Regions from separate parts of the Streptomyces sp. NPDC057249 genome, predicted to be linked through region 1. Evidence: riboswitches for the same ligand, from Rfam matches in the RefSeq annotation. Region 1 holds a riboswitch; each other region holds the start of a gene.

Region 1 (7,718 bases):
GCCAGCGCCGGGTTCGGCTTCACACCGGCGGTCCACACGATGGTGTTGGAGTCGACCTCGAGGCCGTTCTTCAGCACCACGTGGCCGTCGACGCAGGAGTCCATGGAGGTCGAGAGGAAGACCTCGACACCACGGGACTCCAGGTGCTCGCGGCCCCAGGTCCCGAGCTTCGGACCGACCTCGGGAAGGATCTTGTCGGCGGCGTCGACGAGGATGAAGCGCATGTCCTCGCGCTTCACGTTCGTGTAGTACTTCGCCGCGTCGCGGGCCATGTCCTCGACCTCGCCGATGGTCTCCGCACCGGCGAACCCGCCGCCCACGAAGACGAAGGTGAGGGCCCGGCGGCGGACGTCCTCGTCGGTCGTGGAGTCGGCCTTGTCCAGCTGCTCCAGGACGTGGTTGCGCAGGCCGATGGCCTCCTCGATGCCCTTCATGCCGATGCCCTGCTCGGCGAGGCCGGGGATCGGGAAGGTGCGGGAGACCGCGCCGAGCGCGATGACCAGGTAGTCGAAGGGCAGCTCGTAGGCCTCGCCGACGAGCGGCGCGACCGTGGCGACCTTGCGGTCCTGGTCGATGGTCGTGACCCGCCCGGTGAGCACCTCGGCCTTGGGCAGGACGCGTCGCAGCGGGACGACGACATGCCGGGGCGAGATGCTGCCGGCGGCAGCTTCGGGGAGGAAGGGCTGATAGGTCATGTACGACCGGGGGTCGACGACCGTGACGGTCGCCTCGCCGTAGCGCATCTTCTTGAGGATGCGCCGAGCTGCGTACAGACCTACGTACCCACCGCCTACTACGAGGATCCTGGGACGCTCCGTGGTGCTCATGCCATCGAGTATCCACCCCACTCGGGGGGCATGCTCGTGAGCCCCTTCACAAGGTTGTGGCCACCCTCTGCTATAGTTCGCCGCTCACGTGACCCAGGTCATGACCCGCACCGGGAACCCCGTTACCGTGGTGAACGTTGTTCACCGCCTGCGAGCTGGCCCTTGGCCCTCGGCCCCGGACGGAGGGCCTTCCCGGCCCGCTCGGCCGCGCCCCTCCCGGAACCCTTCGGTCCGGCCCTCGAGTGACCCCGCTCACCCCCGGCGCGACCCATCCGGGGCAGAAGACCGGCCCGGGGTGGGCAATTCCTTGTGAAGAAGTTCACGAAGTTGGTGGCGAGGCGGCCCGGAAGGCGCCCCACCAGGCACGTCCCGCCCACTCAACAGTGCGGGCGGGACGACGCATGAGCGCCCGGCTCAGGCCAGCGAGAAGGCGATTCCATCCAGAATGTCGTGTTCGCTCACCACGACCTCGCGCGCCCCGGTCCGCTCCATCACGGCCTGGAGGATCAGCGCACCGGACGGGATCACGTCGACCCGGCCCGGGTGCATGGCACCGAACGCCGCCCGCTCCGCATGGGTCGAGGCCAGCAGGTGGGCGGTGATCTCCCGGACCTGCTCCAGGGAGACGCGGGAGTGGTGGATCGCCTCGGAGTCGTACTCCTTGAGCCCCAGGGCTATCGCGGCCACCGTGGTGACCGTCCCCGCCAGGCCCACCAGCGTGGCCGCCGAGGCGAGCGGGACGGTCTCCTCCGCCAGGTCCAGGGCGGCGGCCACGTCGGCGCGGACCGCCTCGATCCGCTCGGGCGGCGGGGGATCGGCCACGACGCCGTCCCGCACGAGGTGGCGCTCGGTCATCCGGACGCAGCCGATGTCCACGGACCGGGCGGCCCGTACCCGGTCGTCGCCCACGACGAGCTCGGTGGAGCCGCCGCCGATGTCCACGACCAGGTACGGCTTCGCGAGGTCGTCGCGCCCGGTCAGCTCCTTGGTGGCCCCGGCGAACGAGAACGCGGCCTCCTGGTCCCCGCTGATCACCTCCGGCTCGACGCCCAGGATGTCCAGCACCCCGCGCACGAAGTCGTCCCGGTTCTCGGCGTCCCGGGAGGCGGAGGTGGCGACGAAGCGCACCCGCTCGGCACCGTGCTCCTCGATCACCGCCGCGTACCGCCGGCAGACGGCGAACGTGCGCTCCAGCGCCTCGGGGGCGAGCCGGCCGGTCCGGTCGACGCCCTGCCCCAGCCGGACGACCTCCATGCACCGGGCGTACTCGACGAGTTCCCCGGTGACCGGGTCGGCGTCCGCGACCAGCAGGCGGATCGAGTTGGTGCCGCAGTCGATGGCGGCCACGCGTGTCATGTCTGCCGCCCCCTCAGCCCTCGTCCGTGCCCTGCTCGCCGCACGGCGACACGCACGGACCCTTGCGCCACCACTCCGGAAGCATCGCGATCGCCTCGTCGCCCAGCGGGTTGACACCGGGACCGGCCGCCAGCGAGTGTCCGACGAGCACGTGCAGGCACTTCACCCGGTCCGGCATGCCGCCGGCGCTCGGGAAGCCCTCCAGCACCTCGATGGCGTCGCGCCGCGCGATGTAGTCCTCGTGCGCCGCCCGGTAGGCCGCCGCCAGCTCGGGATCGGTGCCCAGGCGCTCGGTCATCTCCTTCATGACCCCGTTCGCCTCCAGCGTGCCGATTGCGGACGCGGCGCGCGGGCACGTCAGGTAGTACGTCGTCGGGAACGGCGTGCCGTCCTCCAGCCGGGGCTGCGTCTCGACCACGTCCGGGTTGCCGCACGGACAGCGGTGCGCGATGGCGCGCAGCCCGCGCGGCGGGCGGCCCAGCTGCTGCCGGAACGCGGCGATGTCCGCCTCGGTGGGGACGGTGGGCTCGGTCTGGGGAGGGGGCGTTTCCATGCCTGCCTAGGGTGCTGATCGGACTGCTCGAACCGCGGGTTCTGCAGAGGTACGGGGGTGGGTACGGCCGTCAGCCGCGGTCGGCGCTGTCCACGCCGTCCCACAGGTTGGAGTGCCAGGGCCGGTCCGTCTCGGCCGGCTTCCCGTCGCGCTCCTTGGCCGCGTCGGGGTCGACCACGGTGTAGCCGGTCTCCCCGGGAAGAACGTAGTGCAGGTGCTCGCGGGCCAGCCGCTTGATGTACGCGTCGTCCTGGAGCCGGGCCTTCTGGTCCCGCAGCTCCTCGGTGCGCGCCTCGGCCTCCCTCGCCTGCCTGCGCTGGTCGGCGATCTCGTCGCGCTGCGACACGTACTGCCGCATCGGGTACGCGAGGGCGACGACCAGGGAGCAGACGACCAGGGCCAGGAAGGCGGCCCGGCCGGTGAGCCGGGAGCGGCGGGCCTGGCGCCGGTTCTGGGACCGGTAGACGCGGGCCGCGGTCTGCTCACCGAGCAGCCGCAGCCGGGTCGCGGTGGAGAACCGGTCCCGGTCCTTCACGGCCATGTTCCCGCCTCCCCATTACGACGTCCGTCCCCGCACACGGTACGTGACCGGACGCGGGGACGGACGGAGGCGGGGACACCCGCGGGGGGCGTCAGCCCTTGCCGTGTTCGTCAGTTCGCAGAGCGAAACCGCGGGAACGCCGAGCGGCCCGCGTACACCGCGGCGTCGTCGAGGATCTCCTCGATGCGCAGCAGCTGGTTGTACTTGGCGACGCGGTCCGAGCGGGCCGGGGCGCCGGTCTTGATCTGACCGCAGTTCACGGCGACGGCGAGGTCGGCGATGGTGACGTCCTCGGTCTCGCCGGAACGGTGCGACATCATGCACTTGAAGCCGTTGCGCTGGGCCAGCTCGACGGCGTCCAGGGTCTCGGTCAGCGAACCGATCTGGTTGACCTTGACGAGCAGGGCGTTGGCGGAGCCCTCCTCGATGCCGCGGGCCAGGCGCTCCGGGTTGGTGACGAAGAGGTCGTCGCCGACGATCTGGACCTTGGCGCCCAGCTTGTCGGTGATGACCTTCCAGCCGGCCCAGTCGTCCTCGTACAGCGGGTCCTCGATGGAGACCAGCGGGTACGCGGAGACCAGCTCCTCGTAGTACTCGGTCATCTCGGCGGCCGAGCGGGACTTGCCCTCGAACTCGTACGAGCCGTCCTTGTAGAACTCCGAGGCGGCGACGTCGAGCGCGAGCGCGATGTCCTTGCCCGGGGCGTAACCGGCCTCCTTGATGGCCTCGATGATGAGGTCGAGGGCGGCGCGGTTGGACTCCAGGTTCGGCGCGAAGCCGCCCTCGTCGCCGAGGCCGGTGGACAGGCCCTTGGTCTTCAGGACCTTCTTCAGCGTGTGGTAGACCTCGGCACCCCAGCGCAGCGCCTCGGAGAAGGACTCGGCGCCGATGGGCGCGATCATGAACTCCTGGATGTCCACGTTGGAGTCGGCGTGCGAGCCGCCGTTCAGGATGTTCATCATCGGAACGGGCAGCAGGTGCGCGTTCGGGCCGCCGAGGTAGCGGAACAGCGGGAGGTCGCTGGCCTCGGAGGCGGCGTGGGCGACGGCGAGGGAGACGCCGAGGATGGCGTTGGCGCCGAGCGAGCCCTTGTTCTCCGTGGCGTCCAGGTCGAACATCGCCTGGTCGATGAGGCGCTGCTCGGTGGCGTCGTAGCCGACGAGCTCCGGGCCGATCTGCTCGATCACGGCGAGGACGGCCTTCTCGACGCCCTTGCCCTGGTAGCGGTTGGGGTCGCCGTCACGAAGCTCAATGGCCTCGAACGCGCCGGTGGAGGCGCCGGACGGAACAGCAGCACGACCGGTGCTGCCGTCGTCGAGGCCGACCTCGACCTCGACCGTGGGGTTGCCCCGGGAGTCGAGGATTTCCCGGGCTACGACGACGTCGATGGACGGCACGAGGCATCTCCTTCTGGGATATGACGCTGGTTGTGCAGGGTCGCTTTGGCCTTGCCACAAGAGCCTAACCGGCCCGGCCGTCTGCGTCGGCCGACCGCCCGTCCCCTGGGACGAAAAAGGACCCAAGGGCGGGCGTACCGGGGCGAAAGGGCAAATATTTACTGACCGGTAACTACAACAGTTGAACGATCACGGGGGCCGTCCCGCCCCGGAACCGGCGTGCCCCGGCCCGGCACACACGGGGGGAGAGTGCGTGCCGGGCCGGGGCGGCCTGAGCGGTCAGCGAGGAGGGACCGCGTTACTTCGTCAGGTGGAGCTGCTGGCCCGGGTAGATCAGGTCGGCGTCCTGGACGATGTCCTTGTTCAGCTTGAACAGCCGCTCCCAGCCACCCTTGACGTGGTGGTCGGCGGCGATCTTGCTCAGCGTGTCACCGGCGACGACCTTGTACTCGCCGTCACCCTTGGCGACGTTCTTGCCGGTGGGGGTGGTGACCGTCTTCTTCGGGGCGTCCGAGCGGTCGGAGCGGTTGGTGGCCGGGGCCTCCGTGCGCTCGGCCTTCTTCGGGGCGGCCTCCTGCTTGGGGGCGGCCTCCTGCTTCGCGGCACCGGAGCCGGTGTCGACGCCCGGGTCGACACCGTCGTTGGTCAGGTTGCCGGCACCGGCGCAGGCCCAGGCGCCCGGGCCCTGCATGTCGAGGAGCTTCTCGGCGGTGGCGATCTGCTGCGCCTTGGTGGCCAGGTCGGCGCGGGGCGCGTACTGCGTACCGCCGGCGGCGGCCCAGCTGGACTGGGAGAACTGCAGGCCGCCGTAGTAGCCGTTGCCGGTGTTGATCGACCAGTTGCCACCGGACTCGCACTGGGCGACGGCGTCCCACGTGGCGACGGAGGCGGCGGAGGCGTTGGTGGCGCCCATCAGCGGCACGGCGACGGCGGCACCGGCGACACCGGCGAGCGTGGCGACACGGACGGCCTTGGAGGGGCGGCGGTGCTTGTTGCCCTTGCGGTTGAGCAGCATCGAGTCTTCTCCTCACCGACGCCTGCGAGGTGAGCTGTCGGGTTCGGGCCAAGTGAGTTGCCCGGCCGCGCTCCTGGCGCGACTTCACCCCTAGCCGGTCCTGTCACGTCTCCCGACGATCAGGCCCAGCGCCTACCTGGGTCCCCCGCTCCTGCCTACGGCGCTTTCGCGTCTGTTCCCTCCGACCGACGGCAGGATTCGGCGTGACGGTCGACGGGGCCCGCGGTGCGAGCGGTTCCGACCGTAATCACACCCAACGGTCATATTCAAAGACGGACATACCGGATAATCATCCCGTAAGAGCATCCGACGAACCCTCGTTTGCGCAGGTCGGAACGGATGTGACCGGACCTCCCGGACAAGAAGCGTCAGTTCACGCAAAGAGACCCATGTCTCACTCGGTCAAAAGTGGGACATGGGCCTCTTAAACCACCCAAAGCGCAGGGGCCTCTAACGGCTCATCCGGCGCTCTCGGCGACCTTCTCCGGGGCCTGGCCGGCCAGACCCAGATCGAGGTTCTGGCCGGGCAGGATGAGGTCCGGGTCGGAGCCCACCTCGTCCTTGTTGGCCTCGTACAGCTCGGGCCAGCCGCCGGGCAGGTCCTGCGCGTCGGCGATCGCCCAGAGGTTGTCGCCCGGCCGTACGGTGTACGTGTCGTCAGCCGGCCGCGTGGCGCTGTCACGTGCGTCGCCGTCACCCCGCGAGGCGTGCCGGCCCGTGTCACGCCCGTCGGCCGCCCCGGAGGCGTCGTCGGCGGCCGGGGCGCCCCGGTGCTTGCCGCCCTGCGCCCGCGCGTCGTCCGTCGCGCTGCCGGACGGGTCCGCGGACGGGTCGGCCGGGGGCGTGCCGGACGGGTCGGCGGACGGAGTGCCGGACGGGTCGGCGGAGGGGTCGGCCGTCGGGGAGGCGGACGCCTCGCCCTTGCCGCTCTCCTCCGCGCTCCGGCCCGCGTGCTTGCCGGAGCTCCTGCCGGCCTCCTTGCCCGCGGCGGCCCCGTCGGCCGCCTCGTCCGAGGGGGTGGCCGAGGAGCCCGAGGAGGCGTCGTCCACCGGGTCGGTGCCGAGACCGGCGTCGAGGCCCGCGTCGGCGCTCCGGGCGGGCTCGTCCGCGTCCTCGTCGCCCGGGTCCACGTCCGCCGCGCCCGCGGCCCGGGTGAGCCCGGAGACCACCGCACAGCTCGGCCACGCCGTCGGGCCCTTGGCGGCCAGGACCCGCTCGGCGACCGCGATCTGCTGCGAGCGGCTGGCGAGGTCGGCACGCTCGGCGTACGCGTCGCCTCCGTACGCCTTCCACAGCTCCGGCGTGAACTGGAGGCCGCCGTACGAGCCGTTGCCGAGATCGGCGCTCCAGCTCCCGCCGCTCTCGCAGTCGGCCACCCGGTCCCAGGTCGAGGAGTCCGCCGCGTGTGCGCTCGCCGCGCCGAGCAGCGGGATGGCGATGGCCGAGCCGGTCACGCCTGCGGCGACGACGATGGCGGGTGCCTGACGAGGGCGGCGGTGTCTGCCGTTCGCGGAGCCCATGGGAGATGCCTTCCGTGTGACTGACAAGCGACTGGTGAGTCGAACGGTGAACCTAGCGAAACTCGAACGTGAGTCACAAGTCGATGCAGCAGAGATCACGTGGAAGTCACAGATTTGACGGGACGTCACTTCTCTCGGTGTGCGCACGTGTCGCCACGAAACCGCGTAGGCCACCAAACCTTCGGCATCACGGCGTTTTCCTGACGTCGAACGCCTCGCTGCGCATCTGCGGCGGAAGCCCGGCACCCGGCTGAATAGTCACGGTGAGCGGGGGCAGCATTGAATGCCGGTACGCCGCCACACCCCGACGGCCAGGGGATAGCTCCGGTCGTCGATGCGACCGTTCTGGAACCCGATCCTTCCGAGCGTCTCCATGAGCAGCCCGGCGCGCTCCTCGGACAGAATGGGCGGAACACCGATCCTGATCGGGTCACCGTGGACAGGGCTGCCGTCTTCGCGGAGCCGAGTGTTGTTCCTGCCGGCACCTCGGTCGGTCTTGCGATAGACGA
Region 2 (7,718 bases), on a different contig from region 1:
CACGCCGATGTGCGCGTACACACCGGTGATCACCAGCTGGTCGCGGCCGTCGTCGCGGATGAGGGATTCCAGCTCGGTGCGGACGAAGGCGCTGTACTTCCACTTGGTGAGCACCGTGTCGCCCGGCGCCGGCGCCACCTCGGCCGGTGCGGCCAGGGCCTCCGGATCGTCCGCCATCCCCGGCCCCCAGAAGTCCAGCTGAAGACCGCGCTCTTCGGCGCTCTGCCCGCCGCGCTGCGCCGAGTGCACCACCGGGATGCCGGCGCGGCGCGCGGCCTCCATCACCCGGGCGGTGTTCGCGAGCATGCCGGTCAGCGGCTCCTCGCCGGGGCGGTACGCGCGCAGGAAGTGGTTCTGGAGGTCGTGGACGAGCAGCACGGCGCGCGCCGGGTCGACGGTCCAGCCGACCCGGTTCGCCGGGAGCTCGCCGGCGCCGGGCAGGGGATAGGGGGCGATGGCGGGAAGTGCCATGGGAGCAGCCTTTCGGTGCCGCGCGGAGCGGACTCAGTTCTGAACGGGGGGAGTTGACGCGGTGACGGGTGCCGCATCGGTGCGCAGGCCCTTCTTGCTGACCTTGCCGATCCCCGTCTGCGGGAAGGCGTCCACGAACTCCACGAGGTCGGGCACCTTGTACGCGGCGATTCCGTGTGCGCGCACATGCCGCTTCACGGCGAGCGCCCCGGGCGGTTCGGCGCCCTCGCGCAGGATGACGTACGCCAGGGTGCGTTCACCGAGATACGGGTCGGCCACACCGACCACCGACACGTCGTGCACCGACGGGTGGGCGAGGATGATGTTCTCGATCTCCTCGGGCGCGACCTTCTCGCCGCCCCGGTTGATCTGGTCCTTCGCCCGCCCCTCCACGACGAGATGGCCGCTCGGGGTACGGCGCACGATGTCGCCCGTGCGGTAGAACCCGTCCTCGGTGAACGCGGTCCTGTTGTGTTCGGGGGCGCGCCAGTAGCCGCGGATCGTGTACGGGCCCCGGGTCAGCAGATGCCCGAACTGCCCGTCGGGGACCTCTTGTCCGGCGTCGTCAACGATGCGGATCTCGTCGTCCTCGGAGATCGGACGGCCCTGGGTGGAGACGATCGTCTCGTGGTCGTCGTCCAGCCGGGTGTAGTTGACGAGTCCCTCGGCCATCCCGAAGACCTGCATCAGCCGGCAGCCGAGCGCCGGTTCGAGGCGCCGGGCCGCCGTCTCGCTGTACTTGGCGCCGCCGACGAGGACCAGACCGAGGCTCGACAGGTCCTGCTCCGCCGAGGCCGCCGCGTCCGTCCACACCAGGGCGAGCGGCGGGACCATGCCCGTCATGGTGACGCGCTCCCGCTCGATGACCGGGAACGCGGTGGCCGGGTCGGGGCGCGGGCACAGGACGACGGTGCCGCCCGCGTACAGCGTGCCGAGCCAGCCGGGCGAGCTCATCGGGAAGTTGTGCGCGGCGGGCAGGACCACCAGGAAGCGGGTGTCCGCGTCGACGCCGCAGATCTCGTTGGAGCCGCGCAGCGAGTAGATGTAGTCGTCGTGCGTACGGGGGATGAGCTTGGGCACCCCCGTGGTGCCCCCGGACAGCTGGAGGAAGGCCAGGTCGTGCGGCTCGGGCCCGTCCTCGGGCTCCCCGTCCGCGTCGCACGGCACGTCGGACAGGGCGGTGTGCTCGCCCGGGTCGCCGACGACGAACACGTGCTTCAGGGTGGGCGCCTGCTCCCGGACGGCGGTGGCCAGCGCGCGGTGGTCGAATCCGGCGTGCTGGTCCGGGACGACGTAGGCGACGGCCTCGGCGAAGGAGCAGAAGTAGCCGATCTCCGTCTCGCGGTGGGCGGGCAGCGCGTAGACGGGGAGTGCGCCGATGCGGAAGAGGGCGAAGACCACCTCGGCGAACTCGGCGATGTTGGGCAGCTGGACGACGACCCGGTCGCCCCTGGCTATCCCGCGCGCCCGGAAGCCGGCCGCCAGCCGGGCCGCGCGCTCGTCCAGCTCCCGGTACGTCCAGGCGCGGCGCGTGGGCGCGGGGTCGATCAGCGCGACGCGGTCGCCGTGGGCCTCGGCCCGTTCGCGCAGCATGCTCGTGAAGGTCTCGCCGCGCCAGTGCCCTGCCGCGCGGTAACGGGCGGCGAACTCGGCGGGCCAGGTCGGGGCGTCTTCGTACGGTGAGGCGGTCATCGATCCACGTCTCCAGGGGGAGGGCCGTTTGCGGGGTGCCGGGCGGACGGGTCAGGCGCGCAGCGTGGCGCCGCCGTCGACGTACAGGTCGTGCAGGGTGATGTGGCGGGCCCGGTCGGACACGAGGAAGGCGACCGCCTCGGCGATGTCCGCCGGTTCGGCGATCCGGCCGAGCGGGATGCCCGTGCGGTAGCTGGCCAGGTCGCCGGCTATGACGCGCTGCGCGGCGGGCCCGTCGTCGTGGGCTTCCCCGGCGGGCCACATCCCGCGCTGCATGTCGGTGAGCGTGGAGCCGGGCGACACGGTGTTGCAGCGGACGCCCCGGGGGGCCAGTTCCAGGCCGAGGCACTTGGTGAACATGACGGCCGCGGCCTTCGACGCGGCGTACGCCGCCATGGTCGTACGGGGGATGCCGGCCGCGTTGGACGCGACGGTGACGATGCTGCCCGCGCCCCGGTCCGCCATCCGGCGCGCGACGGACCGCGAGACGTGGAACACCCCGTCGGTGTTCACGGCGAAGGTGGCCCGCCAGTCCTCGTCGGTCAGCTCGGTGACGGGTGAACAGCGCAGTATCCCGGCGACGTTGACCGCGATGTCGAGGGCGCCGAGCGTGTCCTCGGCCTCGCCGACCAGGGCCTCGACGGCCGCCGCGTCCGTGACGTCCAGGGCCCGGGCGACGACGCTCCCGTCGTGCTCCCGAGAGAGGGCGCCGACACCCTCCCGGTCCGCGTCGGTCGCCAGGACCCGGCAGCCGCGCGCGACGAGGGCCCGCACGACCGCCTCGCCTATGCCGCGTCCGGCTCCCGTCACGAGGGCCAGCCGGCCGGTGAGTTCCTGTTCGGCGGGGGCGGAGGCGGTGGGGCGAAGAGAGGGAGAGGCGGAATGCGGCGCCATGGTCCTGGGATCTCCAAGCGACGGTGAACGGGGACGGGAACACTTAGGTAAGCCTAACCATAGAGTGATCACGGAGACGAGGGGGCGGGAACCGGCGATCCGGCCGCCCGGGCAGCATGGGATGTCCCTTTTATTCACATATAGGCAAAAGGTCAATTGAGGGCGATCGGGACCGTTTTGATGCTGTCAGATGTGCCCAAAACGGACGAATATGCACATTGCGCTTCCAGTGGGCAGCGTCACGTCGGCCGTTTCTGACGCACGATCCGATCTCCCGGTTCCCAGTCGTGCCAAGAAATTTGACTTCCCCCGGCGCGGGCGATCATGAGTATTTCCTTTGATTGATCTTGCAAAACAATTGTGATCAGCAATTCCGGGCTTGTTCCGGCCGTCGTTTCTCGCTTACGGTCCCGTCATCAATCCGGATGGAACGCCGAATCCTGCCGCCGTCCGGTAACCCGACCACTCACGTACGGCAGGAGCGGGGGACCCAGGTTTGCCGCCGGTCCGGAATCCGGAGCGGCTAGGGGTGAAGTCGCCATGCGCGACCGGACATCTCCAGTCCGAACCCGACAGCTCACCTCGCAGGCGACGGAGAGGAAATACGCCATGCCCCTCACGGGTAAGCACCGTCGTGCCAAGTCCGCGTCCCTGACCCGCGGTTTCATCGCCGTCAGCGCGGGCGGAGCCGTTCTCGCGCTCCCCCTGATCACGGCCGGATCGGCCTCCGCCGCCCCCGCCAAGACCGTCGTCGCCGAAAAGGCCGCGGCCCCGACTTCCGTCGCCGGCAAGGAAATTGCCGTGCGCAAGGCCGCGCCCACCACCTATTCCGTGGTGTCCGGCGATTCGCTTTACAAGATCGCCCAGGGGCATTCCCTCAGCGGCGGCTGGGAGCGGCTGTACAAGGACAACCGCGGTGCTGTCGGCAGCAACCCCGACCTCATTCACCCGGGCCTGAAGCTCACCATCGGCGCCAAGTCCGAGACCGCCGCCCCTAAGGCCGCGGAGAAGAGCGCGTTCAAGGCGGAGACCGCCGAGAAGAACGGCGACACGGCCCCCCGCGCCGAGAGCGCCGACCGTGCCGACCGCTCCGAGCGCTCCGTCGTTCCGGTCGCCGCCGAGAAGCCCGCCGAGACCCAGGCGGCCGTCACGTACACCGACGACCTCGACGGCTGGATCAAGGAATCCCTGGCCGTCATGGCCGAGCAGGGCATCCCGGGCAGCTACGACGGCATCTACCGCAACATCATGCGCGAGTCCTCGGGCAACCCGATGGCGATCAACAACTGGGACATCAACGCCGTCAACGGCACCCCCTCCAAGGGTCTGCTCCAGGTGATCCAGCCCACCTTCGACGCCTACCACGTGCCCGGTACGTCGATGGACATCTACGACCCGGTCGCCAACATCACGGCCGCGTGCAACTACGCCGCCGCCACGTACGGCTCGATGGACAACGTCTTCGGCGCGTACTGATCCACACCGGCCCCGCGCTCGGGGCAGGGCCGTGAGCAGGGGTGGAAAGAAGCGGAACGCTTCTTTCCACCCCTTTCGCATGCCGTACCGCTCCTCCGCGGCCGGACCGCCGCGACCGCCCGTCCCGGAATGCGAGGGCGCGGCAGGGCGTGGATGCTGGAACGGTCAGCGTCTCTAGGAGGTCAGTCATGAGCATGCTCGACAAGATCAAGGACATGATCAAGGGGCATCCGGACCAGGCCCGCCAGGGAGTCGAGAAGGGCGGCGACTACGTCGACAAGAAGACCGGCGGCAAGTACGGCGGCCAGGTCGACTCCGCCCAGCAGAAGCTCAACGACCAGTTCGGCGACCGGCCGCCGGACGAGGGCCGGTAAGCGCCCGCACGGACCGTACGGGAGCGGTGGACGCCACAGCCGTGGCGTCCACCGCTCGCGCGCGTCGTGCCCCCGCCGGCCGCGCGGGCCGGAGGTGCCTCCGACGTGCCGCACCGGCCGCCCGGGAGCATCCTGACTGTGTGACCTGGCACGGCGCGGCCGGGCGGCTTCCGTCCGGCCCGAGCGACGGCCCGCCCGGAGGACCGGAGGACGGCCGGGCGCCGGACGACCTGTCCCTGGTGCTCGCCCAGTCCGTCGTGAACGCCATCGAGGCGGTCGGCGGCCGGGCCGGCGGGGTCTACCTCCCCTCGCGCACCCCCGGCCTGCTCCGGCTGGCCGTCCTCGCCGGGCTGCCCGGCCCCCTGTTCCGCCCCTGGTGGCGGATGCACGTGAACCGGCCGTTCCCCGTCGCCGAGGCGTTCCGCACCGGCAGCCCGGTCTACCTCGCCGACGCGGAGGACGCCATGCGGCGCTTCCCGCAGCTCATGGCCGGACTGCCGTTCCCCTTCGGCTCCCTGTACGTGCCGGTGCCGCGCCGCCGCGCACCGGTCGGCGTCCTCGTCGTCCTGCGCGCCGCGACCGGCGACGAGCCGGTCCCCGCCGCCGACCGGGACCGGCTCCAGCACATCGCCCACGGCCTGGGCGCCGAACTGGCCACCCTCGCGGAGGCGGGCATCCGGCCGGAGTGGGAGGGCGAGCCGCTCCCCGTCCAGCTGCCCGCCAGGACCTCCCCGCCCGTGCGCATCGGCCGCTTCGACTGGAACCTCGCCACGGGTGCCGTCGAGGCGGACGACGACCTGGCCGCGATCCTTGGCACCGGAGCCGGGCGATTCCCCGGCACCATCGGGGCCCTGGCCGCCCGGCTCGCACCGGAGGACGTCTACGGCCTCTGGGCGCTGGCCCGGCAGGCGGCGGACTCCGGCGGCCCCGTCGTACGCCGGATGCGGCTGCGCGGCCCGGACGGGCGCTCCCACCTGCTGGAGGTCTCCGGCCGCAGGCAGGACGACGAGGGACCCGCCGGGCACCTGACCGGCTTCCTGGTGGACCTGGGCATCGGTCCGGTCGTCGCCGAGGCCGCCGACCGGCTGCCGCGCGGCATCTTCTCGCTCGACCGCTTCGGCCGGATCACCTACGTCAACCCGCTCGCCGAGGACATGCTCGGCCGGCCCCGTGCCGCGCTGGTCGGCCGGGTGTTCTGGGAGGCACTGCCCTGGTTCGCGAACCCGGCCTACGAGGACCACTACCGGGCCGCGATGATCTCCGACGCCCCGGTCCACTTCCTCGTCCGCCGTGACCCGCCCCCCTGGCTCTCCGTCTCCCTGTACCCGGGGCACGACGGCCTGACCGCCGTCCTCACGCCCGCCGAGAAGCCCGCCTACGCCCCGGACTCCGTCGTCACGCCCGGACTCGGGCTCGGCTCACCGGCCGACCGGTCCGCCGCCCTCTACCGGCCGGTCGCCCTCGCCATCGCGCTCACCGAGGCCGTCACCGCCCGGCAGGTCTCCCGCGTGGTCACCGAGGAGCTGCTCCCGGCCTTCGGCGGCCGGCAACTGGCGATCTACCTGCTCAAGGAGGGCCACCTCTACCTGGAGTGGGAGACCGGCTTCCCGCCGGGCTTCCTCGACCGGTTCGACGCGGTCGGCCTGGACGCCCGCATCCCCGGCGTGGAGACGCTCACCACGGGCCGCCCCATCTTCTTCGAGTCGATGCAGCGCCTGGCCGCCGCCTACCCGGGCATTCCCATGGACGCCGACGTCGGCGCCCGCGCCTTCCTCCCGCTCATCGCTTCCGGGCGGCTCGTCGGCTCCTGCATCCTCGGCTTCGACCAGCCGCGCGGCTTCAGCCCGGAGGAGCGTACGGTCCTGACCGCCCTGGCCGGCCTCATCGCCCAGGCCCTCCAGCGGGCCCAGCGCTACGACACCGAGGCCGCCCTGGCCCGCGGCCTCCAGGACGCGCTGCTGCCGCACCGGCTGCCCGCCGTCCGCGGCATCGACACCCAGGGCCGCTACCTCGCCGGCACCCAGGGCATGGACGTCGGCGGCGACTGGTACGACGTGATCGAGACCCACGGCCGCCTCGCCCTCGTCATCGGGGACGTGCAGGGGCACGGCGTGGCCGCCGCCGCGACCATGGGCCAGCTCCGCAGCGCCGTACGGGCCTTCGCGCTCAGCGGCCACGACCCGCAGGAGGTCATGGGCGGCACCAACCGCCTGCTCATCGACCTGGACACCGGCCAGTTCGCGAGCTGCTGCTACATCGTCACGGACCCCGCCACCGGCCGGACGCACGCCGTGCGCGCCGGGCACCCCCAGCCCGTCCTGCGCCGGCCCGACGGCACCGCCGAGGTCATGGAGCTCCCCGGCGGCATCGTCCTGGGCATCGACGCCGAGGCCGCCTACCCCGTCACCGAACTGCACCTCGACCCCGGTGCCGCGCTCGCCCTGTACACCGACGGCCTGGTCGAACAGGCGGGCACGGACATCGACGTCGGGATCGAGCGGCTGCGCTCCACCCTCGCGGGCCTGGGCGCCGCCCCGCTCGCCGACACCGCCGACCACGTCATCCGCCGCGCCCGCCAGGCCGCGGACCGCCCCGACGACATCGCCCTGCTCCTCGCGGCCCGGTGGACCGGGCAGGACGGCGGATGAGCGGGGCGCCGCCCGTCCGCCTCCCTCAGCCGTAGCCCGGCCTCGCCCAGCCGCCGCCCGGCCGCCTTCCTCAGCCGCCGCCCGGCCTCCCTCAGGCGCCGCGCGGCGCCCGTACGGGCGCCGGAGCGGCGGACAGGGACACGGCCAGCTCCGCGACCGCCGG
Region 3 (7,718 bases), on a different contig from region 1:
TCTCGCCGAGCGCGGCGCCGAACGCTACGAGCTGCACAGCAAGCACCTCAACCACCAGCTCCCGCGCATGCTGCACACCATCGGCTTCGACAAGGTCTACGAACGGGCCGAGGGCGCGCACTTCTGGGACGCGGACGGCAACGACTACCTGGACATGCTCGCCGGGTTCGGCGTCATGGGCCTGGGCCGCCACCACCCCGTCGTGCGCAAGGCCCTGCACGACGTCCTCGACGCCTCGCTCGCCGACCTGACCCGGTTCGACTGCCAGCCGCTGCCCGGGCTGCTCGCCGAGAAGCTGCTGAGCCACAGCCCGCACCTGGACCGGGTGTTCTTCGGCAACAGCGGCACCGAGGCCGTCGAGACGGCCCTCAAGTTCGCCCGGTACGCCACCGGCCGGCCCCGCGTCCTGTACTGCGACCACGCCTTCCACGGGCTGACCACCGGGGCGCTCTCGGTGAACGGCGAGGGCGGGTTCCGGGACGGTTTCGCCCCGCTGCTGCCCGACACCGCGATCCCGCTCGGCGACCTCGCCGCACTGCGGCGCGAGCTGAAGAAGGGTGATGTGGCGGCCCTGGTGGTGGAGCCGATCCAGGGCAAGGGGGTGTACGAGGCGCCGCCCGGCTACCTCCGCGAGGCCCAGGAGTTGCTGCGCAAGCACAAGGCCCTCCTCATCGCCGACGAGGTGCAGACCGGCCTCGGCAGGACCGGGGACTTCTACGCGTACCAGCACGAGGAAGGGGTGGAACCGGACCTCGTCTGCGTCGCCAAGGCGCTTTCCGGCGGCTACGTCCCGGTCGGGGCGACGCTCGGCAAGGACTGGATCTTCAAGCGCGTCTACTCCTCGATGGACCGGGTCCTCGTCCACTCCGCGAGCTTCGGCTCCAACGCCCAGGCCATGGCGGCCGGGCTCGCGGTGCTGTCGGTGATGGAGGACGAGGAGACCGTCGCGCACGCGCGCCGCACCGGCGACCTGCTCCGCGAACGGCTGTCCGCGCTCGTCGGGCGCTACGAGCTGCTGCACGAGGTGCGGGGGCGCGGGCTGATGATCGGCATCGAGTTCGGCCGCCCCACCTCGCTGAAGCTGCGCAGCCGGTGGACGATGCTCCAGGCGGCCCGCAAGGGCCTCTTCGCGCAGATGGTCGTCGTGCCCCTGCTCCAGAAGCACCGCATCCTGACCCAGGTCTCCGGCGACCACCTGGAAGTGATCAAGCTGATCCCGCCACTGGTCATCGACGACGCGGACGTCGACCGGTTCGTGGAGGCGTTCACCGCCGTCATGGACGACGCGCACAGCGGCGGGGGACTGATGTGGGACTTCGGACGGACGCTGGTGAAGCAGGCCGTCGCCAACCGCTGAGGAGTTTTTGCCCCTGAGGCAAGTTATTTGCCTCAGGGGAAAGAATTTGGCCCAATGGAGGCATGAACCCTCCGGACGACCTGGCGGCCGGCGAGCTGCCCGGTGTCGCGCCACGCCTGCGCGATCTGCGCCGAGGCCGTGGTCTCACCCTGGAGACCGCGGCCCAGCGGGCCGGGCTCTCGCCCGCCCACCTCTCCCGGCTCGAAACGGGCCGGCGCCAGCCCTCGCTGCCGATGCTGCTCCAGCTGGCCAGGATCTACGGTACGACGGTCTCCGAACTCCTGGGCGAGATGCCCCCGGAACGTGACGCGATCGTCCGCGCCCGCCCCTTCGAGGGCACGGCCGCCGACGGCTGGACGTACCAGCAGGCCGGCGGCTCCGGCCGGGCGATGCAGGCGCTGCGCGTCCGCGTCCCGTACGGCGCCCAGGGCGACCTGGTCCGGGTCCACCCCGGCGAGGAGTGGCTGTACGTCCTGACCGGCCGCCTCCGGGTGACGCTCGGCGAGACGGTGCACGACCTCGCGCCCGGGGACGGCGCGCACTTCGACTCGCTCACCCCGCACCGGATCGCGGCCCCCGACCCCGAGGGCTCCGAACTGCTCTTCGTCCACACCCTGCTGCAGAGCCCCGCCGCCGACCTGTGCCTCGGCGGCGCGGTCCACCGCGGCTGAGACGTTTCCGCCGCCGGACCCCCGGCAGCCAGAGAGGCCAGTCATGTCCGATTCAGAGCATTACGACCCGCTCACCCCGGCCCCGCGCCCCGGCGCCGACACCCAGGAGAGGAAGATGCCGCGCGGGCTCGTCATCCGGCTCTTCGCCTATCTCGTGGCCGGACACGTCATCGCCGCGTTCCTGTATCTGCTCTTCGCGGTCGGCATGCACAACCAGTAGGCCGGGCCGGCTCAGCACTCGTCGAGGAGCCGTTCGCGCAGCCGCTCCCGGGTGGCCGGCGTCAGCTTCAGGCCCTCGGCCAGGTAGCCGTCGGTGCCGCCCCAGGTCTCGTCGATGGCGGCGAAGGCCGCGGCAAGGTAGTCGGGCTGGGCGCCGAAGAGCGGGTTCAGCAGCTCCAGCACCTCCGGGGACATCCCGGCCGCCGAGGTGTCGCTGCGCCGGATGCGGTAGCGGCGGTGCGCGTCGTTCGACTTGAGGTAGTCCGCCTCGATGGTGTCCCGCCCGACGCCCACCGCCAGCAGCGTCACCGCGATCGAGAGCCCGGCCCGGTCCTTGCCGGCCGCGCAGTGCATCAGGGCGGGCACGCTGTCCTCGGCCAGGGCGTGCAGCACCCGGCTGTGCTCGGCGGTGCGCTCCAGGATGATCGAGCGGTACGAGGCGACCATGCGGCGGGTCCCCTTGCCGTCGGCCAGGATCGAGCGCAGGTCCGCCAGGTCGCCGTCGCGCACCATCCGCCAGAACTGCGCCCCGTCCGCCGGGTCGCTGAGCGGGATGCTCACGTTCCGTACGCCCGGCAGCTCGATGTCCAGGCCGTCCAGCTTGTGGTCCGCCGCGTTGCGGAAGTCGAAGACCGTGTGCAGGCCGAGCCCGCCGAGGAAGGCCGCGTCCTCGGCCGTGGCGTGCGCCAGGTGGCCGCTGCGGTAGAGACGGCCGTGCCGTACCCGGCGGCCGTCGGTGGTGGGCAGGCCGCCCAGGTCGCGGAAGTTGCGGACGCCGGTGAGCACGGGCTCCGTCGGCGGGGTCTGCGGCAGCTGCTGCGTCACGGTCACTCCTGGAGGCTCTGCCCCGGCGCGTGTCGCCGACGGGCCCTCGACCGCGACGATACGACATCGGTTCCGGGTGCATTCGTCTCGGTCGGCACCGCCGGATTCCGGGCAGGCACCGTTGCCCCGCCGCTCCGGACGGTCGATGATGTGCGGACCTGTGGGAATCCGTCGAGGGTGTGCGGACGGGGGCGCGATGATCGAGACCGGCGACCGGATCTGGCTGCTGACGGGGGCGGGCGGGAGCTACGCCCTGCGTCTCACCGAGCGGCACGAACTGCTGCACCTGCACTGGGGCCCGCGCATCTCCCTGGCCGCCGCCCAGGCTCTGGCCGCGGCGCCCGCACCGCCCGACCGGGGCTTCGAGTCCCCGCTCGACGGCCGTGAGGAGTACCCGGTGGAGGGCGGCCCCCGGTTCGTCCGCCCCGCCCTGTCGGTGCGCACCGAGGAGGTGCGCGGCACCGCGTGGGTCTTCGCCGGCGACGCGGTGGACGGCGACGAGCTGCGGCTCTCCTTCGACGACCCGGTGCACCGCCTCGCGATCACGCTGCACTACCGGATGCGGGACGACTCCGACGTCGTCGAACGCTGGAGCACGCTCACTTGCACCGGGCCGGACGGCCCGCCCCTGGAACTGCTGCGCGCCGACGCGGCGGCCTGGGCGCTGCCCGCCCGCGACGGCTGGCGGCTCAGCCGGCTGCACGGCCGCTGGGCGGCGGAGACCCAGCTGGAGCGCACCGAGCTCGCGTACGGGGAACACCTGCTCTCCAGCCGGCGCGGTCACACCGGCCACCAGGGCCTGCCCTGGGTCGCCCTCGACGCGGACGGCGCCGCCACCGAGGAGACCGGGGAGGTCTACGGCTGCGCGCTCGGCTGGTCCGGCTCCTGGCGCATCGCCGTGCAGCGGCTGCCCGACGGGCTCGTCCAGATCACCGGCGGCGCCGGCCACGACGACTCCGGGCTGCTGCGGCTCGCGCCGGGGGAGTCGTACACCAGCCCGGTCTTCGCCGGGCTGTGGAGCCCCGGCGGCTTCGGCGGGGCGAGCCGCGCCTGGCACGCCTGGCAGCTCGCCCATGTCGTCCCGGACGCCTCCGAGCCGCGTCCGGTGCTCTACAACTCCTGGGAGGCCACCGGCTTCGACATCGCGGAGGACCAGCAGCGGGCGCTGGCCGAACGTGCCGCCGCGATGGGCGTCGAGCTGTTCGTCGTCGACGACGCCTGGTTCGGACAGCGGGTGAGCGACCGGGCCGGGCTCGGCGACTGGACGCCGAACCCGGAGCGCTTCCCCGACGGCCTCGGGCCGCTCGCCCGCCATGTGCACGGCCTCGGTATGAAGTTCGGGATCTGGGTCGAGCCGGAAATGGTCAACCCCGACAGCGATCTCTATCGCGCCCACCCCGACTGGGTCCAGCACTTCCCCGGCCGGGCACGCACCGAATTCCGCAATCAGCTGGTCCTCAACCTGGCCCGCCCCGATGTGCGGGCGTACCTGTGGGAGAGCCTGGACGCCCTGCTCTCCGGCACGCCCGTCGACTACGTGAAATGGGACTTCAACCGCTGCTTCTCGGACGCCGGCTGGCCGGGCGCCGACTACCCGCAGCGACTGTGGACCGAGCACGTGGACGGCCTCTACGAGCTGATCGACCGGCTGCGCGCCGCCCACCCCGGCGTCGCCTTCGAGTCCTGCTCGGGCGGCGGTGGCCGGATCGACCTCGGCATCCTCTCCCGTACGGACCAGGTCTGGACGTCCGACAACACAGACCCGCTGGACCGCCTCGCCATCCAGGACGGCTTCGGACAGATCCACCCGGCGCGCGTGATGGCGGCCTGGGTCACCGACAGCCCGAACGTGCAGCTGAACGGCCGCCGCTCCTCGCTGCGCTTCCGGTTCGTCAGCGCCATGGCCGGGGTGCTGGGGATCGGCGGGGACCTCACCGAGTGGGGCCCGGCCGAGCTGGACGAGGCGCGCGGGTGGGTGGAGCTGTACAAGGAGATCCGCCCGGTCGTGCAGCTGGGCGACCTGTACCGGCTGCGCGCGCCGGGCCCCGGGCTCAGCGCCGTGCAGTACGTACGGGGCGCGGACACCGTCGTGCTGGCGTGGCTCCACGCGCAGCGGTACGGGGAAGAACCGCCGGCGCTGCGACTGCGCGGGCTCGACCCGGAGGCGACGTACACCTGCCTGGACACGGGGGCGGTGCACCACGGGTCGGTGCTGACGCATCACGGGCTGCGGACGGGGCTGCGCGGCGACCTGGACGCGCAGGTGGTGCGGCTGCGCCGCGGATGACGGCCATGCCATGTCCGTATTGATGCGTTATGGCCAAACTGCCCCGGTTGTGCGGGGGATGATCACCCGCTCGTGAGCGGGATCATATCCGTGACGGTGTGTGGTGACGCCCCGGCCGGGTAGTCCCCGCGCCGCGCGGAAAGTCAAGATCCGTAATCCACGGAGTGTGACCGGAATTCCGGGCCGCAATTCCGATGCGGAATCCGGTGCCGCACCTGTGGCTTGTTTCCGTCGTCCCGGCTCGCTTACGTTCCATGTCCATCCGGATGGAACGCCCAATCCTGCCGCCGTCCGGAATTCGCACCCACTTCACCGTGTGGCAGGAGCGGGGGAACCAGGTAAGCCGCCGACCGGGACGACCGGACGGCTAGGGGTGAAGCCGTGCCAGGCGCGGCCGGGCATCTCCAGCCCGAACCCGACAGCTCACCTCGCAGGCGCCGGAGAGGAAATTCTTCATGCCCAACTCGGGTAAGCACCGCCGTCCCAAGTCCAGCGCCATAGCCCGCGGCGTCGTCGCCGCGAGCGCCGGCGGCGCCGTCATCGCGCTTCCGCTGCTCGGCGCCACCGGCGCCCACGCCGCGGAGCAGTCCGCCCCGGCCACGTCGAAGTCGGCCGCCACGCACACCGCCCCGGCCAAGCCCGCGAAGAGCACCGGCACCACCACCTACTCCGTGGTCTCCGGCGACTACCTGTCGAAGATCGCGGCCCAGCACCACCTCAAGGGCGGCTGGCAGAAGCTGTACCAGGACAACCGTGAGGTCGTCGGCGAGAACCCGAGCCTGATCTTCCCGGGCATGAAGCTGACCCTCGGCGCCAAGTCGGCCCCCGCCGCCACCCCGTCCGAGGCCCCCGCCAAGCCGGCGAAGAAGGCCGAGACGAAGGCCGCGCCCAAGGCCGAGACCAAGGTCGAGACGAAGACCGAGGCCACGACCGAGGCCCCGGCCGCCCAGGACAACGCCTCCGGCTACGTCCACCCGGTTCCGGGCAACCACACCACCGCCTACCGCGCCTCCGGCGCCAACTGGTCCAGCGGCAGCCACACCGGCATCGACTTCCCCGTCGCCACCGGCACCAGCGTGAAGGCGATCACCTCCGGCACCGTCGTCACCGCCGGCTGGGGCGGCGCCTACGGCAACCAGGTCGTCATCAAGCACGCCGACGGCCACTACTCCCAGTACGGCCACATGTCCTCGCTCTCCGTCTCGGCGGGCCAGACCGTGACCGCGGGCCAGCAGGTCGGCCTCTCCGGCTCCACCGGCAACGCCACCGGCCCGCACCTCCACTTCGAGGTCCGCACCGGCCCGGAGTACGGCTCGGACGTCGACCCGATCGCCTACCTGGCGTCGCACGGGATCTACGTCTGATCCAGGCGGTACCGGCCCGGTGATCCGGGTCACTGAACGGCGCAGAGGGACGGAGTGCAACGGCACTCCGTCCCTCTGCTTATTCCCTCTTTACCGAAAACTGGCCGGGTGGTTTATCTCACCCCCCGTCAACCCCTTATTACGGTCGCGTAGGTCACATTCCGGGGTGCAGGATATGCGTTTGTGGCAGACGATTCGAACAACATCCAACAGGGCGTCATCGGCCGACCGGGCGCCATCGGGTCGTACGCGGCGATTGGCGACAGCTTCACCGAGGGAGTCGGCGACCCCGGCCCGGACGGAACATTCGTCGGCTGGGCCGACCGGCTCGCGGTACTCCTCGCGGACCGGCTTCCCGAGCCCGGCACACCGGCGGGCCCCATGGGCTCACCCGCGTCCGCGCACGGGAACTTCCGGTACGCCAATCTCGCCGTACGAGGACGCCTCCTCGACCAGATAGTCGAGGAGCAGGTGCCCCGCGCCAAGGAACTCGCCCCCGATCTGGTGAGCTTCTGCGCCGGCGGCAACGACATCATCCGGCCGGGCACCGACCCGGACGACGTGGCCGAACGCTTCGAGCGGGCGGTCGCCGACCTCACGCGGTCGGTCGGCACCGTCATGGTCACCACCGGCTTCGACACCCGTGGCGTCCCCGTGCTGCGCCATCTGCGCGGCAAGATCGCCACCTACACCGCCCACGTCCGGGCCATCGCCGACCGCTACGACTGCCCGGTCCTCGACCTGTGGTCGCTGCGCTCGGTGCAGGACCGGCGCGCCTGGGACGGCGACCGGCTCCACCTGTCGCCCGAGGGCCACACCCGGGTCGCGCTCCGCGCCGCCCAGGTCCTCGGCCTCGACGTGCCGGCCGACCCGGACCAGCCGTGGCCGCCGCAGCCCCCGCGCGGCACGCTGGAGATCCGCCGCGACGACATCCACTGGGCGCGCGAATACCTGGTCCCGTGGATCGGACGGCGGCTGCGCGGCGAGTCCTCCGG
Region 4 (7,718 bases), on a different contig from region 1:
GAGCAGGCACTGCAGCTCGCGCACCTGGCTGCCGCCGTCGCCGCGTTTGACGGTGAACTCCCATGTGCCGCTGTGGCCCGCCGTGTAGCCGCTGCCGTGCGAGGCGTCCTCGTAGATCACCGGCCGTTCGCAGGTCGGGGGCGTGGCGGCGGCCGGCTCCGGGTCCCAGGGCGCGGTACGGAGCAGGACCGCCGCGCCGACGACGGCCGTCGCCATGGCCGCGACGGCGGCCGGACGGACCCACCGCCTGGGGCGCAGCCTCGGCAGCCGGGCCGAGCGCGCGGTCCCGGCCGCCGTCTCCACCCGGCGCAGCAGATCGCCGGCGCGGGCCGCCCGCGTTCGGTGGTCCGGGGCGAGGCAGTCCTGCACGATCTCGCGCCAGCCGGGGGCGAGATCGGGGGACAGCCGCAGCCCGGCGTGCTCGCGCGCATAGCGCATGGCCGCGTCGGAGCGGGCCTCGCCGGTGCTGCCCGGCAGGGGGAACTCGCCGGTCAGGACCACATGGGCGAGGACGCCGAAGGCCCAGACGTCGGCGGAGGGGCGGATGCGTGTGCCGCGTTCGTCGACGGTGGGCCAGAGCAGTTCGGGCGGGGTGTAGTCGGGCGTGGCGAAGGCCGGGGTGTAGGCGTGGGTGCCGTGCATCTCCGCGGCCATGTTGAAGTCGGCGAGCCTCGCCGAACCGTCGGCCATCAGCAGCACGTTCGCCGGCTTCAGGTCGCCGTGCACCCAGCCCGCGTGGTGCAGCTGGTGCAGGCCCTCGCAGACCTGGGCCAGCAGTGCGGGTCCTGCCTCGGGGGCCGGGGCACGGGCCAGCAGGGCGTCCAGGGAGCCCGCGGCCCGTTCCAGTACGAGGACGGTCGCCCCGTCGAGTTCCGGGTGGTCCGGGTCGTCCACCGTCAGCGTGTCGTACATCCGGATGAGCCGGGGCGAGCGGAGCCGGCGCAGCAGCCGTACCTCGCGCTCCGCCAGGTCGCGCAGGTGCTCCAGCTGGCGGGGGGTGCGGGTGCCGGTGGGCAGGAACTTCAGCGCCGCCCGGTCGGGCAGTCCGTCGCTCCCGGCCCGGACGAGCGCGGCGTCGTAGACCGTGGCGAAGGCCCCCGACGCGAGGGGTTCGCGCACCTCCCACGCCCCGATCCGGTACCCCTTCGGCACCGGCACCGCGTTCGGCCGCCCGGTCACCGCGCGGCCTCGGCGCGAGCGGGGCCGAGCACCACGAGGTCGTCCTCGCGGACCAGGTCGAAGCGGAGGGCGAGGGCGGCCAGGGACTCCTTCTTCCCGTTGGTACGGCGCCCGGGTTCCGCCGCGTCCGCCCCGGGTCTGAGCCGCAGTTTCAGGGCGAGGTAGTCGATGTTCCAGTAGACCGCCGAGCGGCTGGCCCTGGGCCAGCCGGGGCGCAGCCGCTCGACGATCTCCTCCACGGCGGGCAGCGGGGCGCTGGGCTCGCCGCGCAGCCGCCGTTCGCACAGGGCGACCAGGACGGCGAAGTACCGCTTGGTGCGGTCCAGGGCGAACGCCGGTACGGTGCCCGTGCCTTGCAGGTCCTGCCGGCGCACGCTGCGGAAGGCGTGCCGCGGTGCCCAGACGTCGAAGGTGAGCAGGTCGCCCGAGGCGGGCAGGGTGACCCGTGACAGCTCGAACGGAATGGGCGCGTCCAGGCGGCCGGGCGCCACCTTGACGTGTTCCCCGGCGCCCTCCGGGTTCTCGACCACGTAGGTCTGGTCCTCGCTCAGGTTGCTCAGCAGCCAGAACGTCCGGTGTGCGGCGATCTCCCCCGCGACGCGCGGTACGCCCGCGTGGCCGATGAGGAGCCCGCCGGGCTCGGCCGGTGCCCTGCCGAATGCGAGGCGTTCCCCCGTGCCGATCCTCAGCTGTTCGGTGACGCCGCCGTACGAGGGCGGCACGATGATGACGCTGTACATGGAGTCGTCCCCCTTCCCCGGTCGCCCGGGGTCGTTCTCTCCAGTCAACTTCCCGGCAGGGTAAGGGAGTCGGTCGCGGGCGGACGAGGCATTCGAGTGACGCGGCGGGTCTCACGCCCGGCGCGCGCCGGGCGTGAGACACCGGGGGCCACGGGCGCCGGACGCGCGCCGGCGCCGGTGCCGCCCGTCGGGGGCCGGCACCGGCGCCGTGGACGTGTCAGACCAGGAGCTTCGACTTCGCCCGCTGGTACTCCTCCTCGGTGATCGCGCCCCTGTCCTTGAGGTCGGCGAGCTTCGACAGGTCCTCGACGTGGCCGCCCTTGTGGCTGCCGCCGTCCGTACCCGCCGCGTCCCTGATGTACGCCTTGAAGGCGGCGTCGCGCTCCTTCGCCTCCTGGACGTCGCGCTTGCCCATGGATTTGCCGCGGGCGATCACGTAGACCAGTACGCCCACATAGGGCAGTACCAGCGCCAGGATCAGCCAGCCGGCCTTGGCCCAGCCGCTCAGGTCGTGGCTGCGAAAGATGTCCATGATGACCCGGAAGAGGAGGAAGAGCCACATGATCCAGAGGAAGAACCAGAGCATCGTCCAGAACAGGTTGAGCAGGGGATAGTCGTCCATCGTCCACTCCCGGTCAGCGTCGTACTGGCTGAATCTGAAAACAGTCATATCACCACATTCACTCCGTTGCCCGTCGGTGCGGGCGGGGGGAGGAGAGGTGCGCGGGCCGGGGCGCGCGGTCCGTGGTCATGAGGGCCCCGGACATGACGTAGAGTTGGGTTCACCGACGCGGGGTGGAGCAGCTCGGTAGCTCGCTGGGCTCATAACCCAGAGGTCGCAGGTTCAAATCCTGTCCCCGCTACTGAAGGATCAGGCCCGGCACGCAAGCAGCGTGCCGGGCCTGATGCGTTGTCGGCGCCCCGTCCCTCGTCCCTTCGGCTGCCGAGGAGTCGCCCGTCGGGCGGGCAGCGGCGAGGCTGAGGGAGGTGCGCGGTACGGGCCGCGGCCGCACCGGGCAGGAGACCGCAGGTGGGGAAGTGGGTACGACGGTGGCGCGGGCCGGACGGCGCGGCGAGCCGCCGGTTCGTCCGGGTGCTGCCGGTGGCGATGATCGTCATCGGAGTGCTGTTCGACCTGTTCACGCCGCCCTCCTACACGGCCGTCCCGATGTTCGCGGCCGCCCCGCTGATCGCCGCGCCCTTCTTCGGTATGGGCACCACGATCCGGATCGGGATCGCCTCGGTGCTCGCCGTCGCCGGAATCCGGCTCTTCACCGGCGATCTGGTCGAGGTGGTCTCGTTCATCGAGATGCTCACCGTGCTCACCGTCGCCGTGCAGGCGTGCGTGATCAACCGGGTCGTGCGGCGCGGCAGCGACCGGCTGGCGTCCGCCCGGATCATCGCCGAGACGGCCATGCGGGCCGTACTGCCCGCACCGCCCGAGCGGATCGGCGGACTCCAGGTGGCCGCGCGGTACGAGGCGGCGCAGGCGGACGAGTTCGTCGGGGGCGACCTCTTCGCGGCCGCTGACACTCCGTACGGCGTACGGCTGGTGCTGGGGGACGTGCGTGGCAAGGGGCTGCAGGCGGTCGGCGCGGTGGCGGTGGTGATCGGCGCGTTCCGGGAGGCGGCGGAGCAGGAGAAATCGCTGGAGGGCGTGGCGCAGCGGCTGGAGCGCGCGCTGGCGCGTGAGTCGGTGCGGCGGAGCAATCTGGACGCGTTCGAGGGGTTCGTGACCGCGGTGCTCGCGGAGATCCCGCCGGGTGCGCAGGGCGTACGGATGGTGAACCGCGGCCACCCGGACCCGCTGCTGCTGCACGGGGACGGGGCGGTGGAGGCGCTGACGCCCTCGGAGCCCGCGCTTCCGCTGGGCATGGACCTGGGGGTGCGGCCGGACCGCTCGGACCACTGGGAGCTGCCGGCCGGCGGGACGCTGCTGTTCTACACGGACGGCCTGTCGGAGGCGCGGGACGCCGACGGTGTCTTCTACGACCCGGCGGAGCGGCTGCGCGGGCGCCTCTTCCCCGGCCCCGAGGAGCTGTTGTCCGCGCTGACCGACGACGTGCGGCTGCATACGGGAGGCGAGTCGACCGACGACATGGCGCTGCTCGCGGTGGCCCGGCCGGCGAAGGGGCAGCCGGACCGGCGCAGGACGGTCAAGATCGTCAAGAGGGATGCCACGCTGCGTGACTGAGAAGCGCCGCTCCGCATAACATTTGACACAACGTCAGAAAACGTGCGGTGGCCGAACGGTGATCAGCTCGCCCGATTCCACCCGGTTGTGTCCCGTAAAGTCTGGGCCGAGCACGTGAACGATCAGTGGGAACGGCTTGGAATCGGACCCGTCTGTCTATTAACGTTCGATAACGCAGCGCGGTTGTCCCAGCCGTCGTCAGGGACGGCGCCGCGCGCGTGCGCCGAATCCCGCAAGGGAACCGGGGAACCACCTACATGGGGTGAATCGGGCATCTTCGTCTTCACGAGAGGCGGAAAGGCCCGTAGGAGACCTTCCTGCTCCGAACCCGTCAGCTAACCCGGTAGGCGAGAAGGAAGGAAAGGAGTGCGCCCGCGTGGCGTCCAACAAGCCTGCCCCCGAATCACCTTCCCGGTTCGTGCCCGAGTACGGCCCCGACTTCGCGTCCGGCCCCGGCACCGCGTACATCCCGGAACAGGGAAGCGACCACATGACCGATCGGGGCAACGGCTTCGGCACCGGCGCCGGTTTCGGCAGCGGCTTCCGCGCCGACGACGCCGACTCCGAGCGGACCTGGGAGGAATGGAACCCCACCGAGGAGTCCGTCCGTCCCGTCCGCGGCAAGCACCGTGTCGCCAAGCAGCGCAATGGTCTGGCCCGTAGCTCCACCGTCCTCGGCGTCGGTGTCATCGCGGCCGTCGGCGCGGGCGGCATGGCCACCGCACAGAGCAAACCGCCGGTCTCCATCTCCCTTCCCGATTCCATCGCGGACAATCTTCCCGACGCCAAGTCCCTCCCCGGCGTCGGCGCGTTGTTCGCCGGCGAGAGCGAGGCCGAAGCCCCCGCCACGGCCACCGCCGCCGCCCCCCTGACCACCGCCGGCATCACCACCGCCGAGGCCGAGCAGGGCACCACGGACGCCGGCGAGGCGCTGCGCGCCCGCATCCTCCAGCAGGCCGAGCAGCAGCAGGGCGCCGCCGACGCCGAGGCGAAGGCGGCCGAGGAGAAGGCCGCCGCCGAGAAGGCCGCCGCCGAGGCGAAGAAGCAGCAGGACGAGGCCGAGGCCAAGGCCGCCGCCGAGAAGAAGAAGGCGGAGGAGGAGGCGAAGAAGAAGGCCGAGGCCCTGCGCCTGGCCAAGCTCGCCGCCAGCTACGCCATCCCCACCTCCTCGTACACGATCACCTCGACGTTCGGCGAGGCCGGTTCGATGTGGTCCTCCGGCTACCACACGGGCCTCGACTTCGCGGCCCCGACCGGTACGCCGATCAAGGCCGTCCACACCGGCACCATCAAGTCGGCCGGCTGGTCCGGCGCCTACGGCTACCGCACGGTGCTGGAGCTGGAGGACGGCACCGAGCTGTGGTTCTGCCACCAGTCCTCGATCGGCGTCACGGTCGGCCAGAAGGTCACCACCGGCGACACCATCGGCCGCGTCGGCGCGACCGGGAACGTGACCGGCCCGCACCTCCACCTGGAGGTCCACACCCCGGACGGCACCGGCATCGACCCGATGGCCTGGCTGCGCGCCCGCGGTCTGACCGTCTGAGGTCCGTCCTCCCCCAAGCCGTGGCCCTTCCCGGTACGCGGCCGTCCGAACCCCGGCAGCCCTGACGCACACCCCCCGACGTCAGGGCTGCCGGTCCGCGTGGCCGCGGCCTGCCGGATGTATGCGGCACGGAATAGCCGGGTGGCCGGAATCCGTTGTTCCCTCCATGACTTCACTGCGCGATCTCGGCCCGTCCGGCCTCCAGGTCTTCCCGCTCTGCCTCGGTGGAAACGTCTTCGGCTGGACCGCGGACGAGGAACGGTCCTTCGCCGTCCTCGACGCGTACGCGGCGGCCGGCGGCAACTTCGTGGACACCGCCGACGCCTACTCGCACTGGGTCCCCGGCAACGAGGGCGGCGAGTCGGAGACGGTCATCGGCCAGTGGCTCGCGTCGCGCGGCAACCGGTCCGACGTCGTGGTGGCCACCAAGGTCGGTGCCCTCCCCGGTTACCAGGGCCTCTCGGCGCCCACGATCAAGTCGGCCGCCGAGGAGTCGCTGCGCCGGCTCGGCACGGACCACATCGACCTGTACTACACGCACTTCGACGACGAGACCGTCCCCGTCGAGGAGATCATCACCGCCCTCGACGAGCTGGTGAAGGAGGGCAAGGTCCGTGAGATCGCCGCCTCCAACATCAGCCCCGCCCGGCTGCGCGCCTCGCTCGCCTTCTCCGAACGCGAGGGCCTGGCCCGCTATGTGGCGCTGCAGCCGCACTACAACCTCGTCTCGCGGGACACCTACGAGGGCGAACTCCAGGACACCGCCGCCGACGCCGGGCTCGCCGCCGTCCCGTACTTCGCGCTGGCCGCCGGCTTCCTCACCGGCAAGTACCGCCCGGGGACGACCGTGGACAGCGCCCGCGCCGGGAGCGCGGCCGGCCATCTGGAGTCGGAGCGCGGCCGGCGGGTGCTCGCCGCACTCGACACGGTGGCGCGGGACCGGGACGCCGAGATCGCGACGGTGGCCCTGGCCTGGCTCGCATCCCGCCCGACGGTCGCCGCGCCGATCGCCTCGGCCCGTACGGTCGACCAGCTGCCCGCCCTGCTGGCGGTCGCCGGTCTCCGGCTGACGGACGAGGAACTGTCGACGCTGACGGCGGCCTCGGCCTAGGGCGCGTCCCGCCCCACGGGAGACCGTCGGCCCGGCCTGCGTCCGGATCAGGTCGGCGGCTTCCCGGGGTAGGGCGGTGCGGTGTAGGGCTGCCGGCCATGGGGCTGCGCAGGGTACGGGGCCGGGCCGAGGTACGGGTTCGGGGAGCCGTGGTACGGGGAGGGGCTGCCGGTGTACGGGGGCGGGGCGCCGTACGCGTACGGCGTGGGGGCGCCCGCGCGGGGCGGCCAGGCGGCCGTGTAGCCGGGCGGCCGGCGGTGGGTGGCCCGGGCCGCGTACGCGAGGGCGGGGCCCGCGATCTCACGGCGCTGCCACAGGTGGTGCAGCAGCTCCAGCTCGCGCGCGGCGAAGTCCGGGTCCGCCCGGCCCCGGCCGGCCTGCCGGCGCAGGGAGGCGAGGGACGTCGCGAACGCCTCGTACTCGGCGACCGCACGAGCCGCCGCCCTGCCGCGCTCCTTCGCCTCCTTGGCGCGGACCGTCGCGTACGCCGGGTGGTACGGATGGCCGGAGACGCTCGCCGCGTACCGCCTGCGCGCCGCGTTCCTGGCGAGGGCGCGGGCCCGCATGGAGGCGAGGGCCCGGGGCTCGTCCGGGGTGAGCCAGCCGGCTTCGGCGTACGCGGGGAGCTCGACGGCCAGGGAGCGCAGCTCCTTGCGGCGGGCCCGGACCACCTGCCAGGTCACCAGGCCGAAGACCGGGACCATGAACGCCCCGTACACGATGTAGAAGCCGTACCGGCCGAAGGTCGCCGAGCCGTTCCACAGGGCGTGCATGCCCATCGCGAGGACCAGGCCGAGCAGCGGAACGGCGATGCGCCGCGTCCGCCGGCCGGGTGCGCCGCTCGCGGCGATGCCGAGACCGATGCCGGTCAGGACGGTGAAGAGCGGGTGGGCGAAGGGGGTCATCACGGCCCGGACCAGGAACGTCACCACGGTCATCGACGCGAAG

The links. Region 1 has a riboswitch for cyclic di-AMP ahead of ACFUJY_RS23745 (transglycosylase family protein). Riboswitches for the same ligand answer to the same signal wherever they lie in the genome.
Positions count from the first base shown of each region.
Region 2: it holds a riboswitch for cyclic di-AMP, as region 1 does, so the genes downstream of both, ACFUJY_RS31330 (transglycosylase SLT domain-containing protein) here and ACFUJY_RS23745 (transglycosylase family protein) in region 1, are expected to answer to the same signal.
Region 3: it holds a riboswitch for cyclic di-AMP, as region 1 does, so the genes downstream of both, ACFUJY_RS27345 (peptidoglycan DD-metalloendopeptidase family protein) here and ACFUJY_RS23745 (transglycosylase family protein) in region 1, are expected to answer to the same signal.
Region 4: it holds a riboswitch for cyclic di-AMP, as region 1 does, so the genes downstream of both, ACFUJY_RS03605 (M23 family metallopeptidase) here and ACFUJY_RS23745 (transglycosylase family protein) in region 1, are expected to answer to the same signal.

Region 1 covers NZ_JBHUXS010000013.1:94,636-102,353, forward strand. The annotation lists gene ACFUJY_RS23720 (NAD(P)/FAD-dependent oxidoreductase) at 1-827, opposite strand, end outside; gene ACFUJY_RS23725 (exopolyphosphatase) at 1,242-2,183, opposite strand; gene ACFUJY_RS23730 (DUF501 domain-containing protein) at 2,197-2,736, opposite strand; gene ACFUJY_RS23735 (septum formation initiator family protein) at 2,807-3,277, opposite strand; gene eno (phosphopyruvate hydratase) at 3,388-4,674, opposite strand; gene ACFUJY_RS23745 (transglycosylase family protein) at 4,973-5,689, opposite strand; cyclic di-AMP (ydaO/yuaA leader) riboswitch at 5,694-5,862, opposite strand; gene ACFUJY_RS23750 (transglycosylase family protein) at 6,148-7,209, opposite strand; gene ACFUJY_RS23755 (recombinase family protein) at 7,468-7,718, opposite strand, start outside.
Region 2 covers NZ_JBHUXS010000023.1:79,346-87,063, forward strand. The annotation lists gene ACFUJY_RS31315 (isochorismatase family protein) at 1-471, opposite strand, end outside; gene ACFUJY_RS31320 ((2,3-dihydroxybenzoyl)adenylate synthase) at 505-2,163, opposite strand; gene ACFUJY_RS31325 (2,3-dihydro-2,3-dihydroxybenzoate dehydrogenase) at 2,215-3,057, opposite strand; cyclic di-AMP (ydaO/yuaA leader) riboswitch at 3,479-3,663, shown strand; gene ACFUJY_RS31330 (transglycosylase SLT domain-containing protein) at 3,667-4,533, shown strand; gene ACFUJY_RS31335 (antitoxin) at 4,722-4,907, shown strand; gene ACFUJY_RS31340 (SpoIIE family protein phosphatase) at 5,048-7,555, shown strand; gene ACFUJY_RS31345 (thioesterase II family protein) at 7,647-7,718, opposite strand, start outside.
Region 3 covers NZ_JBHUXS010000017.1:51,831-59,548, reverse strand. The annotation lists gene ACFUJY_RS27370 (aspartate aminotransferase family protein) at 1-1,357, shown strand, start outside; gene ACFUJY_RS27365 (helix-turn-helix domain-containing protein) at 1,420-2,028, shown strand; gene ACFUJY_RS27360 (DUF6126 family protein) at 2,072-2,248, shown strand; gene ACFUJY_RS27355 (tyrosine-protein phosphatase) at 2,260-3,072, opposite strand; gene ACFUJY_RS27350 (alpha-galactosidase) at 3,269-5,359, shown strand; cyclic di-AMP (ydaO/yuaA leader) riboswitch at 5,651-5,811, shown strand; gene ACFUJY_RS27345 (peptidoglycan DD-metalloendopeptidase family protein) at 5,815-6,723, shown strand; gene ACFUJY_RS27340 (SGNH/GDSL hydrolase family protein) at 6,907-7,718, shown strand, end outside.
Region 4 covers NZ_JBHUXS010000001.1:749,387-757,104, forward strand. The annotation lists gene ACFUJY_RS03580 (protein kinase) at 1-1,179, opposite strand, end outside; gene ACFUJY_RS03585 (FHA domain-containing protein) at 1,176-1,919, opposite strand; gene ACFUJY_RS03590 (SHOCT domain-containing protein) at 2,137-2,541, opposite strand; tRNA gene ACFUJY_RS03595 (tRNA-Met) at 2,709-2,782, shown strand; gene ACFUJY_RS03600 (PP2C family protein-serine/threonine phosphatase) at 2,950-4,113, shown strand; cyclic di-AMP (ydaO/yuaA leader) riboswitch at 4,325-4,478, shown strand; gene ACFUJY_RS03605 (M23 family metallopeptidase) at 4,490-5,659, shown strand; gene ACFUJY_RS03610 (aldo/keto reductase) at 5,826-6,770, shown strand; gene ACFUJY_RS03615 (PrsW family glutamic-type intramembrane protease) at 6,818-7,718, opposite strand, start outside.